Regions from separate parts of the Mameliella sp. LZ-28 genome, predicted to be linked through region 1. Evidence: riboswitches for the same ligand, from Rfam matches in the RefSeq annotation. Region 1 holds a riboswitch; each other region holds the start of a gene.
The links. Region 1 has a riboswitch for cobalamin ahead of G9Q80_RS10840 (hypothetical protein). Riboswitches for the same ligand answer to the same signal wherever they lie in the genome.

Region 2: linked by a shared signal. The riboswitch ahead of bluB (5,6-dimethylbenzimidazole synthase) and the one ahead of G9Q80_RS10840 (hypothetical protein) in region 1 are both predicted to bind cobalamin.
Region 3: linked by a shared signal. The riboswitch ahead of G9Q80_RS07290 ((2Fe-2S) ferredoxin domain-containing protein) and the one ahead of G9Q80_RS10840 (hypothetical protein) in region 1 are both predicted to bind cobalamin.

The regions. Positions count from the first base shown of each region.
Region 1 covers NZ_JAANYX010000012.1:50,764-54,748, reverse strand. The annotation lists gene G9Q80_RS10850 (hydantoinase/oxoprolinase family protein) at 1-235, opposite strand, end outside; gene G9Q80_RS28160 (LysR substrate-binding domain-containing protein) at 306-800, opposite strand; partial or broken gene G9Q80_RS28575 (helix-turn-helix domain-containing protein) at 976-1,068, opposite strand; cobalamin riboswitch at 1,191-1,394, shown strand; gene G9Q80_RS10840 (hypothetical protein) at 1,511-1,813, shown strand; gene G9Q80_RS10835 (mechanosensitive ion channel family protein) at 1,834-3,985, opposite strand, start outside.
Region 2 covers NZ_JAANYX010000011.1:68,158-72,142, reverse strand. The annotation lists gene G9Q80_RS06960 (RsmB/NOP family class I SAM-dependent RNA methyltransferase) at 1-3, opposite strand, end outside; gene guaB (IMP dehydrogenase) at 158-1,606, opposite strand; gene bluB (5,6-dimethylbenzimidazole synthase) at 1,690-2,385, opposite strand; cobalamin riboswitch at 2,430-2,608, opposite strand; gene G9Q80_RS06945 (hypothetical protein) at 2,707-3,985, opposite strand, start outside.
Region 3 covers NZ_JAANYX010000011.1:147,269-151,253, reverse strand. The annotation lists gene G9Q80_RS07300 (FecCD family ABC transporter permease) at 1-450, opposite strand, end outside; gene G9Q80_RS07295 (ABC transporter substrate-binding protein) at 451-1,383, opposite strand; gene G9Q80_RS07290 ((2Fe-2S) ferredoxin domain-containing protein) at 1,370-2,089, opposite strand; cobalamin riboswitch at 2,181-2,392, opposite strand; gene G9Q80_RS07285 (benzoate/H(+) symporter BenE family transporter) at 2,601-3,791, shown strand.

The DNA of each region.
Region 1 (3,985 bases):
GCCGCTCGATCAGGGCATTGGTGGCCAAAGTCGTGCCGTGGATCACCTGGGAAATCCGCCCGGGCCCCACGCCCGCCAGGTCACAGACCCGGTGCAGCCCCTCGACAATGGCCTCTTCCGGAGCGGCGTAGGTGGTCAGCACCTTGGTCGAGGTCAGCCCATCCGGTCCTTCCAGCACCACGTCGGTGAAGGTGCCGCCGATGTCGACGCCAAGGCGATACTGTGGTTCGGGCATGAAAGGCTCCTGTCAGCGATACCGGGAAACCTAGCGAGCCACCGCAATGCAATCCAATTATTTGATCGGATCAAGAGGATCGCTTTTCCTGATCCTCGGCCGCCTCCAGATGCGCCCGGGCCACCTCTTGCGCCAGTTCCGCCGCGCGCATGACATAGGAGGGCGCCAGACCGGCGTCGTAGCGTGCGCGAAATCGCAGTGGGTCCGGCACCCAGAGGTAACGCAGTGGCACCAGCCGCCTGGTCGCGATATGGTCGCGCAACTGCTCGATGGGCAGGGTGCCGTGCGCATGGGTCAGCACCGGGTGCCGCGCGATGTCGCGCAGGCTCAACGCGCGACCCTGCAAGCCCAGCCCCGGCGCCGCGACCCAGACCTGCGGAAACTCGCCGAGGTCCACGCCGCCCGAGATCTGCCGTCCGAACGGCCCGCTTTGCAGCGTCAGGTCCAGCCCCCGGCTGAACAGCGACGGCGAAAGGCTGGCCGAGAGGTCCACGGTCAGTTCCACGTCGATGGCCGGAAACCGGTCCTTGAGGACGCGCAGGAATGGACCCAGCCAGCTGTGCACAGATCATCTCTGTCACGCCGAGGCGCAGCACGCCCTCGAACAGATGATCCTCTCCGGCTGCGGCCAGGAAGCCGTCCATCGCGGTCAGCACGGCCCGGGCGCGGGGCAGTATCTTGCGCCCCGTCGGCGTCAGCCGGAGCGACCCGGCATCGCGGTTGAAAAGGCGCAGCCGCAGCAGCGATTCAAGCGCCGAAATCCGGGTCGAGATATTGGGCTGCGTGGTGTTCAGCCGTTCCGCCGCGCGGTGGAAACTGGCCAGGTCGGCCACCTGCACGAAGGCTTCGAGTTGTTTGACGGTGATCTGGCCCACGCCCGCAGTCTGTCGCCTGCGACGCTCTGGCACAAGCGATGGTCCGGGGCGCGAACCGCTTGACCGCGGCAAGATGCTGCGCCACTTTGGCCTGTGATGGTGACCGCGTCCGCGCGGTCTGAAAAGGGAACGCGGTGCGGGGCCATGCCCCAAATCCGCGACTGCCCCCGCAACTGTAAGCGGCGAGCCATCCCGAAGTGACCACTGGGCCGCACGGCCCGGGAAGGTTCGGGACTGCGCCTTGACCCGCAAGTCAGGAGACCTGCCATCGCCGGGCGCCCTGCGCCCAAGCCACTCAACCCGGGCGGGGTGCCCCGGAGACGCGAAAGACGAATGGCAACCTGCCGCCCGTCCTGCCGCCGATCCATGATCCCCGCCCCAGCTTTGCGCGGAGGGCGCGATGACGATCGAACGGGTGCTGACCCTTTTACAGACACGGGCCGAAACACCGGAACGGGCCCGGGAACTGGCAAGCATGGGCTACATGCAATGGCTTGGCAGCCTGCCGGGCTGCGCAAGCTACGAGGAAGAAGCTGTGCGTGCCTGGATGCGGGCCCAGCCCTTTGCCGGCACGGATCCGGCGGTGGCGGTGTTCTGCGACCTGCTGCACCAATCCATCCGCCGTCCAGCGGTGCCGCTGGATCTACCCTTGCCACAGCCGCAAAGGCGCGGAGGCGCCCGGAAACGGCGGTTGTCGATCTGACCGGAGCCTTTGGCCGCAGTCTATGCCGTGGTCGGGACCCCGCCATTGTCCGCGGCCAGGTGCACGGTCTGCGTCGGATAGGCAAAGCTGACGCCCAACTCTTCGGCCAGGGACAGGATGTCGAGGATCAGCGCCTGTTGCGCGGCGATCTGCGCCTCGTAGCTGAAGACGCGAAAGTGCCCCCATAGCTCGATGTCGATGCTGTGGGGGCCAAGCGACTTGATGCCGATGGTCACATTGTCTGTCTCGGCCTCCGGCTGATCGCGGTAGATCTCCATCAGCCGCGCCACGAACTGTTCCAGTTGCGCACGCGGGGTTTCGTAGGTGAGGCCGATCTTCATCAGCACGCGACGCCTCCGCCGGCTGCCCCAGTTGGATATCACCTGGTCCGAAAGCTGGGCGTTGGGCACGATCATCAGGGTGTCGTCCAGCTTGCGCAGGCGCGTCGACCGCAGGCCCACCGTCTCGATCACGGCCAGCGTGTTGGCTGCCTCGACCAGGTCGCCCTTGCGGAAGGGGCGGTCCGACAGAAGGATCGCGCCGCCTATGATGTTGGACACGGTTTCGCGTGCGGCAAAGGCCAGGGCCACGCCACCGATCCCCAGACCGGTCAGGACCCCCTCGTACGGCAGGCCGGCAACATCGGCGCAGCCGATCACCGCCCCGACGACGATCAACAGTTTCATCAGCCCCTGGGCCAGCGACAGCACGATTTCGTCCGTGTAGGCACGGGTCTGGGTCGCCTTGGCCATAAGCGCGCCAAAGATCAGCGAGACGACACGGTAGGCCAGCGCGGCGCTGGCCAGGATCAGCAGCATCGCGGACAAGCCCGACACCGCGCCGAAAGCCCGCAACGTCAGGCCCAACCGCTCGCTGGCGTCAAGGAACAGAAGGGCGGCGGCCATCAATCCGACCGGGCCGGCCAACTGTCCTACAAGGCGTCCCTGCCAGGAATCCTGCCCTGCCAGTCGGCGCGCGACGGCCCATCCCGCCATCAGCACCAGCGCCATGACACCCAGGTACGTCAGGACCCCCAGCCATTGCCAGGTCTCCAGTCCCCAGGCCTCGGCCTGCAGCCAGCCGGCACGCGCAAGGACCGCCTGCCGCGTGGCAAAGAACTGTGACAGGGGCGGCGGCGTGGTCAGGCCGGGAGCAAGGGGCATCTTTTCGAGGGCCGCGTAGATGTCTGGCAGCTCTGCCATCGTCTCGCGCGAGAAACGCCAGCGCCGCTCCATGGGGCGCCCCTCGCCGTCGAGGATGTCCGTTGGTGCGATGGTGATGTCGCCGACCGGATGGCGATAATAGACATAGGGCAGGGGGCGGTTGGGATCGTCGGGAATCTCCTGCCAGTAGATAAAGCCGATCCGGTCGATGCTCTGGCGCAGGTAATCGGCCATCAGCGCGCCCTCGATCCGGCGCAACTGACGCGGGACGTGATCAAGGTTCAGCGCCCGCAGTGCGCGGGTATCGCCCGCGCCGTCCCAGTCCTTGGCGCCCAGGAGGAAGTCCATCATCACCATGCGCGGACTGCCGGCCCGCGCCCGTTCGAGCGCCTCAAGCGTGTCGTGCCCCCGGGCATCAATCAGTCGTTCCAGATCTGCCTGCAGGATCACGGCGGGCGGGACGACCAGCTGCCACAGTCCCTCGGCGCCCAGGCGGAACCGCAGGCTGTGGTCGGCGCTTGTGCCTGCCGGGCTGATCTCGAAGGCCAGCGTCTCGCCAGGTTCTGCCCCGGCACGCGGGACCGGTGCATCCCAAAGCCGGAAGGTCGAGATATCGAGAATGTGCCAGAGCGCGCGCCGCCGTCGTTCCCGGTCCGACGAGTCCCCCTCCGGGCCATCGTAGGTCAGCAGGGGTTCGATCCAGCGCACCTGGCCTTCGCGCCCGTGGTAGATGGCGTCATTGCCCGCGGCGAGGATGCTGCGCAGCGTGGCCTGCGGAGTGGCGCCGCTGAACCAGGTGGGGCGTTGTTGCTGGGCGATCGCGGCGCGATGCCCGTTCCACCAGTCGCCTGACCCGAAACGCCCGGCAAAGCTCTGCCCGTCCGCCGACAGCACAAAGATGAAGTCGCCGCTTTCCCCACCCTCGGACCATGTGCCGCGCAGGACGCCGTCGCGCGTTGTGCCGGTGACCGAGCCGTCGCCGGGCTGGTAGGTGCCGCTGACCGCGTCG
Region 2 (3,985 bases), on a different contig from region 1:
CATGGGCTGTTCTCCAACGGGGACAATCGACCCTGCCTAGCCCAGCGACACGGGTTTGACGAGACCCGTTCCCGGCGCGCCTTCCGCGCCGGGACTCAGCCATTCGCGCCTCGAACTCTCCATTGGAGAGTTTGCCGGGCAAAGCCCGGAGCGGCGCTCACCCGATCCGGTAGTTCGGGCTTTCGCGGGTGATCTGCACGTCGTGCACGTGGCTTTCCTTCAGCCCTGCCCCGGTGATTTTCACGAAGGTGCAATTGCGGCGCATCTCTTCGACCGTGGCACAGCCGGTATAACCCATCGCCGCGCGCAACCCGCCGACCAGCTGGTGCAGCACCACGCCCGCCGGGCCCTTGTAGGGCACCTGCCCCTCGATCCCCTCGGGGACCAGCTTGTCGCTGGCGGCGTCCTTTTGGAAATAGCGGTCGGCAGAGCCGCGCGCCATCGCGCCCAGGCTGCCCATGCCGCGATAAGCCTTGAACGACCGGCCCTGGTAGAGGATCACCTCGCCCGGGCTTTCATCCGTTCCGGCGATCATGGAGCCGACCATCGCGCAGGAGGCGCCCGCCGCGATTGCCTTGGCGAAATCGCCCGAGAACTTGATGCCGCCATCGGCGATCACCGGCACATCGCCGGCCGCCGCCGCGCATTCCATGATCGCGGTCAGCTGCGGCACGCCGACACCGGCCACCATCCGCGTCGTGCAGATCGACCCCGGCCCGATCCCCACCTTGACCGCATCCGCGCCCGCGTCGATCAGGGCGCGCGCGGCATCCGCCGTCGCGACGTTGCCCGCGATCACCTGCACCTCGTTCGACAGCAGCTTGGCACGCTCGACCGCCTCCAGCACTCCGGCGGAATGGCCATGCGCCGTGTCGACCACGATGATGTCGACCTGCGCATCCACCAGCGCCTGCGAGCGTTCATAGCCAGAATCGCCCACACCCGTCGCCGCCGCCACCCGCAGGCGGCCAAGGCCGTCCTTGCAGGCGGTGGGGTTCAACACCGCCTTTTCCGTGTCCTTCAGGGTCAGAAGCCCGGTCAGCTTGCCGTCCTTGTCGGTCACCAGCAGCTTTTCGATCCGCCGCGCCTTCATCAGGTTGATGGCTTCCTCGCGGTCCGCCGGTTCGGTCAGGATCGCCAGGTTGTCACGGGTCATCATCGCGTGGACCGGCGTGCCGTCATTCTCGGCAAAGCGCATGTCGCGGTTGGTGACGATGCCGACGACGCGATGCGCCTCGTCGATCACCGGGAACCCGGTGAAGCCGTAGCGTTCGGTCAGCATCCGCGCGTCGCCCAGGGTCTGGTCCGGGCGCAGGGTGACGGGGTTGTAGACGATGCCGCTCTCGAACCGCTTGACCCGCCGCACTTCGCGCGCCTGCTCCTCGATCCCGAGGTTCTTGTGGATCACCCCGATGCCGCCGGCCTGCGCCATCGTGATCGCCATCCGGCTTTCGGTGACGGTGTCCATCGCGGAACTCAGAAGGGGGATGTTCAACGCAATCGACTTGGTCACTTGCGTCCGTGTGTCTGCCGTCGACGGCAACACGCTCGAGGCCGCGGGAACAAGCAGGACGTCATCGAAGGTCAGGGCCTCGCGAATCTCCATTGGGGCACTCCTTGGGAGGGATCGGTTGGCGCGTCCCTATCGCACGGGCAGCGGGGAAAGGAAAGAGCGCGCGGCACCGCGTCTCACCCCCCTGCCCCATGCGTGCCCGGCCATCGGTCTTCCATGATCAAGTCATCCAGATCCAGACGACGGCGCCAGCCCCGCGCCTGCAGTTCCGGCTGGGCAAAGGATTCTTCGATATGACCGACGCAAAGATAGGCGACAACCTCGACATGGTCGGGCAAGTTCAACAACGCCCGCAGGTCCTCTTGTCGAAAGATGCTGACCCAGCCGACGCCCAGCCCCTCGGCCCGCGCCGCCAGCCAGAGGTTCTGCACCGCGCAAACCGTGGAATACAGGTCCATGTCGCGGTTGTGCGTGCGCCCCAGCACCACCTTGCCCCCGCGTGTCCGGTCACAGGTCACGGCGATGTTCAGCGGCGCCTTCAGGATGCCTTCGAGCTTCAGCGCGGCGTATTGGCTTCGCTTCTCGCTATCGAACATGGCCTCGGCCTCGGCATTGGCCTGTTCAAAGGCGGCGTGAACCGCGCACCGACGGGCCGGATCGCGGATCAGGAGAAAGTTCCAGGGCTGCATGAAGCCAACCGAAGGTGCCGCGTGGGCGGCCTCCAGCACGCGGCGCAGCATCGCAGGGCAGATCGGATCGGGCAGGAATTCGTTGCGCACATCCCGGCGCGCATTGATGACGTCATAAAGCGCCTGGCGCTCGCAGGCGGCAAACTTGCGCGCTTTTTCGGGCGCAACTGGGGAATCGGGCATTCTTCGGCTCCGCAAAATGACAATGACCGGACGCTGTCCAAGGCGCCGGTCGATGCCGTCAGGCCGGTCTTCTGGCTTGGGGTCTGCCGGGGCGGACGCCTTCCCGGGGCTGCCCCCAGTGGCATCTGTCCGCTCCATCCCCCTTACAGCGGCGGGCCCGCGCCGGTCTTGCACCGGCTTCCCGATTCTCCCCTCGCGAGGCACCTGACGGACGCAGAATGCGACAGGCGGGCCGACGGGGCAATCGCTGATTCTGTCCCCGGAACGCGAAACAGGCGCCCAAAGGGGCGCCTGCAACGATCCATGACGGTCAAGACCCGGTCACTCTGACGCCGCGTCGGCCTTTTTCTTTTCCGCCTTCTCGACAGCCTCGCCGATGGCCTGCACCGACCAGGCGAAATCCACGTCCAGCGCCGTGTCGAACACCCAGTAATCGCGCGGAACGTAGAAATTCGCGGCATAGCCCGTGCCACGTCCGCCCCAGGCCGCAAGGCCGTGGCAGGTCATGCAGTTGGTCTGGATGCCCATGTCGGTCGTCGTCGTGGTCCAGCCACCCGCGCCGTCCGGGATCTGCACCGTCTCGGTGATCCCGATGACCGGCGTGCCGAAACCGGCCTCCAGGTATGGATTGAAGGCCGTCACCAGCGCGCCCACGTTCTTGCCGCCGACTAGCGGCTGGGCCGGCACCAGCATCGAATAGGCCGGCGCCATCGCGTAATGCGCCGCCTGTGTGGTCAACGTATCGGGCCGGGCCGATGCCACCGCTGCACTTGAGGGCGTGTTGGGCCGGGCGGCGTCCGCCTCCCACCAGAAGGTCTGCCAGGTCCACTGCGTCGTCTCGCGAGAGGTGACATGCATGGCCACCAGCAGAGCGATAGAGGTCTCTCCGTCGGTCAGGTCGCGGCTGTCCCCCGTCGACTTGTTGACGAAAGCGGCATCCTCTTTTTTCAGGTCCACGGCGATAAAATCATCGACGGAATAGATGTTCCCCTCGGACGGGCTCTTGCAGTTCACGTCGACCCCGGTCGAGGTTGTCGGCCCCTCGAGGTCGAGATCGACATAGACGCATTGCTGCCAGAGCGTCTCTGGATAGCCGCCCTGTTTCATATCCGGGGTCCAGTTGGCCAGGTCCGGCTCTCCGGGCCAGGCGGTGAAGGCGTACAGCCTGCGGGTCTGGCCATCCGCGCCGGTCCACTCGGTGATGCGATCATCGGTGATCAGCTTGTAGACCGGCTTGACGTTCACCGCCGCATCGGGAAAGCGCACCTTGTCGCCCTGTTCTAGCAGCCGGTCCAGCACCTCCGGTTTACCTGTGCCGGTGTCCAGCAGGTATTGCGCCGAGGGCGGGCTGTAGGCCACGTTTTCCAACACATCTGTATTGACGATGATCCCCGCGGCATTTTTAACCGGCTCGGTCCCGTCCTTCTTTTCCTGCGCGGCGTTGGCCAGGAAACCGTCCACCAGCCCGTGCTTGAACATCTGGTTCGATTCGCCCAGCCGGAACTGATCTACGGGTGACTCGCCGGTGAAGACGTCGATCACATCCGCCTTGGTCAGCCAGGTCTGATAGGTCAGCCGGGCATAGGCGCCCTCCCCCTCG
Region 3 (3,985 bases), on a different contig from region 1:
CACCAGAGGGTCGGGCATCCTGCCGCGTCTCTGCGACAGGCCAATGGTCATGAAAAAGGCCAGCGCCGCCCCGAGAAAGGCGATGAGCGGCACGCCAAGCCGGTCGGTCATGCCCGTGGGCAGCCAGATGATCGCCGCCACCGCAGCGGCCGAGGCGCCCGACGACAGCCCCATCAGGTAGGGGTCTGCCATCGGATTGCGCAGGGCCGTCTGCATCAGCGCCCCTGCCAGGGCCAGCCCGGCCCCGATCAGCCCCACCGCCAGGACGCGCGGTATGCGCCACTGCCAGACGATCAGGGACAGTCCTCGCGGGGCGGTCTCATCCCGCATCAGGATGGCAAACCGGTCGGCCCAGGAGATCTGGGCCGTGCCCCAAAGGACACCGGCCAGGGCCACGAACAGCAGCCCCCCAAGGGTCGCGACCAACAGGATCGGAAACCGGGCGGGCACTTAGTCCAATGCCTTGAGCTGCGCATTCACACGCTCGACCCCATCGGCGAAGCGCATGCCAAGCAGGGTCTCCGAGAAGGGCACGACCACGTAGCGACCGTTCCTGACCGCCGACAGCTCTGCCAGTACCGGATCGTTTTCCAGGTAGGCCCGTTTGTCCGCAGCAGTAGACCAATCCGCCTCGATCAGCAGGATCACCTCGGGATCGGCGGCGACGACGCGTTCCCACGAAAGGTCGATCCAGGTGCCATGAACCTCGGAACTGATGCTGTGCAGGCCGGCAGTACGGGCCAGCAGCGCCGGGCCGCCGCAACAGCCGATGGAATAGGGCGTATCCGTCCCGCTGTCATAGATGAACGCGGTCCGGCCACCGCCCGCCGGGTCATTCTGAACCGCGTCGATGCGCGCCCGGGTTTCGGCGATCAGCGCGTCGGCACGGTCCGCCACGCCAAAGATGTCACCGATCACCTCGATGTCGCGCAGGATCGGGGCCTGTGTCAGGGGAACGTCCTTCGGATGCGCGGCCTTGCAGGAGGCATCGGCCAGATAGGTGCCCACCCCCAGGTCATGCCACTTTTGCGCGGCACCCAGGTTGTCCTCGGAAAAGGCGGAACCGAATCCCGCGAACAGGAAGTCAGGCTCTTGCGCAAGGACGACCTCGGCGGCGGGGTATTTCTCTGCCAGCACGGGCACGCTGTCATAGGCCGCTCCCCATTGCTCGGGGATGGCGTCGTCCATGTAGGCGGTTCCGACCATCCGGTCCTGCAGGCCAAGCGCCAGCATGACCTCGGTGGCCTGCTGGTTGAGCGTGATCGCCCGGCTGGGGGGCGCGTCATAGGTAAAGGACGCGCCGCAGCTTTCGACAGTCACCGGGTCCGCTACAGCCGCTCCGGCGGCCATTGCAAGGACGAAACTGAGTTTAAACGGGTTCATGGGTGTCTCCGGTCCTGTGAATCAAAAGATGTCGGGGGATTGCGCCGGCGCCGATCGCCTTGGTGACGACCGCGCGAACATCGGCCACGTCGGTCACCCGGTACCAATGGCCTTCGGGGTAGTGCACGATCACCGGGCCGGCGTTGCAGGGAAACAGGCAACCGGTCGTCGTCACGAGGCAGTCGGCGCTGACGCCCGCCCGGCGCAGTTCGGCCTTGAGAACATCGGCCAGATGAGGCGCGTCCTTGAGGTGGCAACGCGGACCGGCACAGACCAGCAGGTGATGGCGAAACTCCGGCGGCGCATCCCAGCCCTTGCCCAACTCGCCGTCCGGCAAAGGGGCGATGCGCGATGCCGGGACCCGCGCCCGCGCGGCATTCCGCACCAAGCCGGCGTCTTCCTCTGCCGGGCGCGCAAAAAACAGCTCGGGCGCCGCTTCGCCGCGCTTGTGCAACCAGCTTGCCGCCGCCCCGGGCAGCCACCGTTCCAGGCTTTGTGAAAACGGCAAGCCGATGGGCCGCAGCTGAATCCGGCTGGCGCCCTCGGCGGCAAGGGCGTCCAGCACCCGCCAGAGGTTCTGCCCCTCGCCTTCGAGACGCAGGGCGACCGCATGGCACGGGGCTTCCTGAACCAGAGCATCGGCCAGCTTGCGGAACCGGGTGGCGCTGACGTAACTCGCTGAAATCAGGAATACATATGCGTCCATGCCCAGCCCTCGTTCAGAGGAAACAGGCAAGCGCACGGGACCGGGCCCTGTGGAACTGTCATCTTGTCCTCCTCGGGCCCGCCGCCCGATTGGTTGCGATCAATTGATGGCAGGTCTCCTGACTCGCGGATCAAAGCGCGCCGTCCCTTCCCGGATCGCAGTCGATCCAGTGGATTGACGGGTTGCTCACCGCTTACAGTTGCGGGGGCAGTCACGGAATTGAGAGAGGTCTCTCGCACCGTGTTCCCTTTTCAGCCGCTCCGGGGTTGACCCGAACGCAGCACCATCGCCGCAACTGGTGACATGGAAAACCATCACTGTCCAGAACCTTCGCCGCCCCGTCGCGGAAACCGGCCGGCAGTCATGTCCCTGCGCGCGGCAGGGTCGCCGTCGCTGTCACGGGGACGATTTTCGCGGTGAACCGCCCTGCGTTCCGAAGATGTCTGATCTGGAGGTTCGCGCCATCCTCGGTCAAGTAGGGAGCGCGAGTCAGGCAGCAGTGGACCCTTTCATGATCAAGGATTTTTCGTTTTCGGCACTCAACATGGGGGTGTTGGCCACCTTCGTCGGCTATGCGGCCTCCTTTGCGATCGTTCTGGCCGGGCTGACGGCAATGGGCGCCTCGGAGACCCAGGCCGCGACCGGCCTGTTCTTTGCGACCATCGGCATGGGGATCTGCAGTATCTGGCTGCCCATCGTCACGCGCACCCCCGCCGCGGTTGCCTGGTCGACACCCGGCGCCGCCTTTCTTGCGGCAACGGCGATGCTGGCCGGAGGGTTCGGCGAGGCGGTAGGTGCCCTGATCATCTGCGCCCTGCTGATCGTCCTGACAGGGGTCATCCCCGGCCTGGGGCGCGCCGTCGCGGCAATCCCCAAGCCGATTGCAAGCGCGCTGCTGGCCGGGGTCCTGCTGAAGCTCTGTCTTGCGCCGGCGCTTGCGCTCGGGAACCTGCCACTGCTGGTCCTGCCCATCGTCGTGGCCTGGGTCGTGGGCCTGGCCTGGAATCGCCTGGCCGCGATGCCGCTTGCGGTGGCAGCCTTTGTCCTGGTGCTGTTCCTGGGGGTCGACCCGTCGGCACGTACCGACGCGTCTGCGATCAACTGGGGCCCGGTGCTCGATATCGTGCCGCCCAGCTTTTCCCCGCTCTCGGCAATCTCTGTGGCCTTGCCGCTCTACCTGATCACGATGGCGGGGCAGAATATTCCGGGCTTCGCGGTGCTCGAGCTGAACGGCTATGGCGTCAACCGCCCCTTCCTGCTGCGCAGCACCGGCATCGTCAGCCTGCTCATCGCCCCTTTCGGCGCGATCCCGGTCAACATGTCGGCGATCACCGCCTCGATGATGGCCGGAGAGGACGCCGGGCGCGACCCGTCCGGCCGTTACTGGGCGGCCATTATCTCGGGTGTCTGCTATGTCGCGCTCGCCTTTGCCGCGACAGGTGTCACCGCGATGGCCAGCATTGCGCCGACAGAGGTCATCACCGCCGTTGCCGGTCTGGCGCTGATACCCGCCTTTGTTGCCGCGACAACCGCCGCGTTTTCCCGCGCCGACCAGCTGGAGGCCCCGGCCCTGACCTTCCTGATCGCTGGCAGCGGCATGTCGATGTTGGGGATCAGCGGCGCATTCTGGGGGGTCCTTGCAGGCGTCGCCATCTGGGGTTTGAAGGCGTTTTTGCAGCGAGAGCCGGCCGTCAAGCAGTAACCGGGAAGGCATAACCGCCCCGACGACGACCTTGGCCCGTGTTTCGGCACGAAACACGCACCTGCCATAGAGACCAACCAGACGGTCGGCTCGACCGAGGTCCTGAACGTATGAACATGTCGTTTCCCCCTTGCCCGCCCCCGGGCAAGGGGCGGAGCGTCGGTTGGCCGCCAGTGCCCTGGCCTGCACTTGCC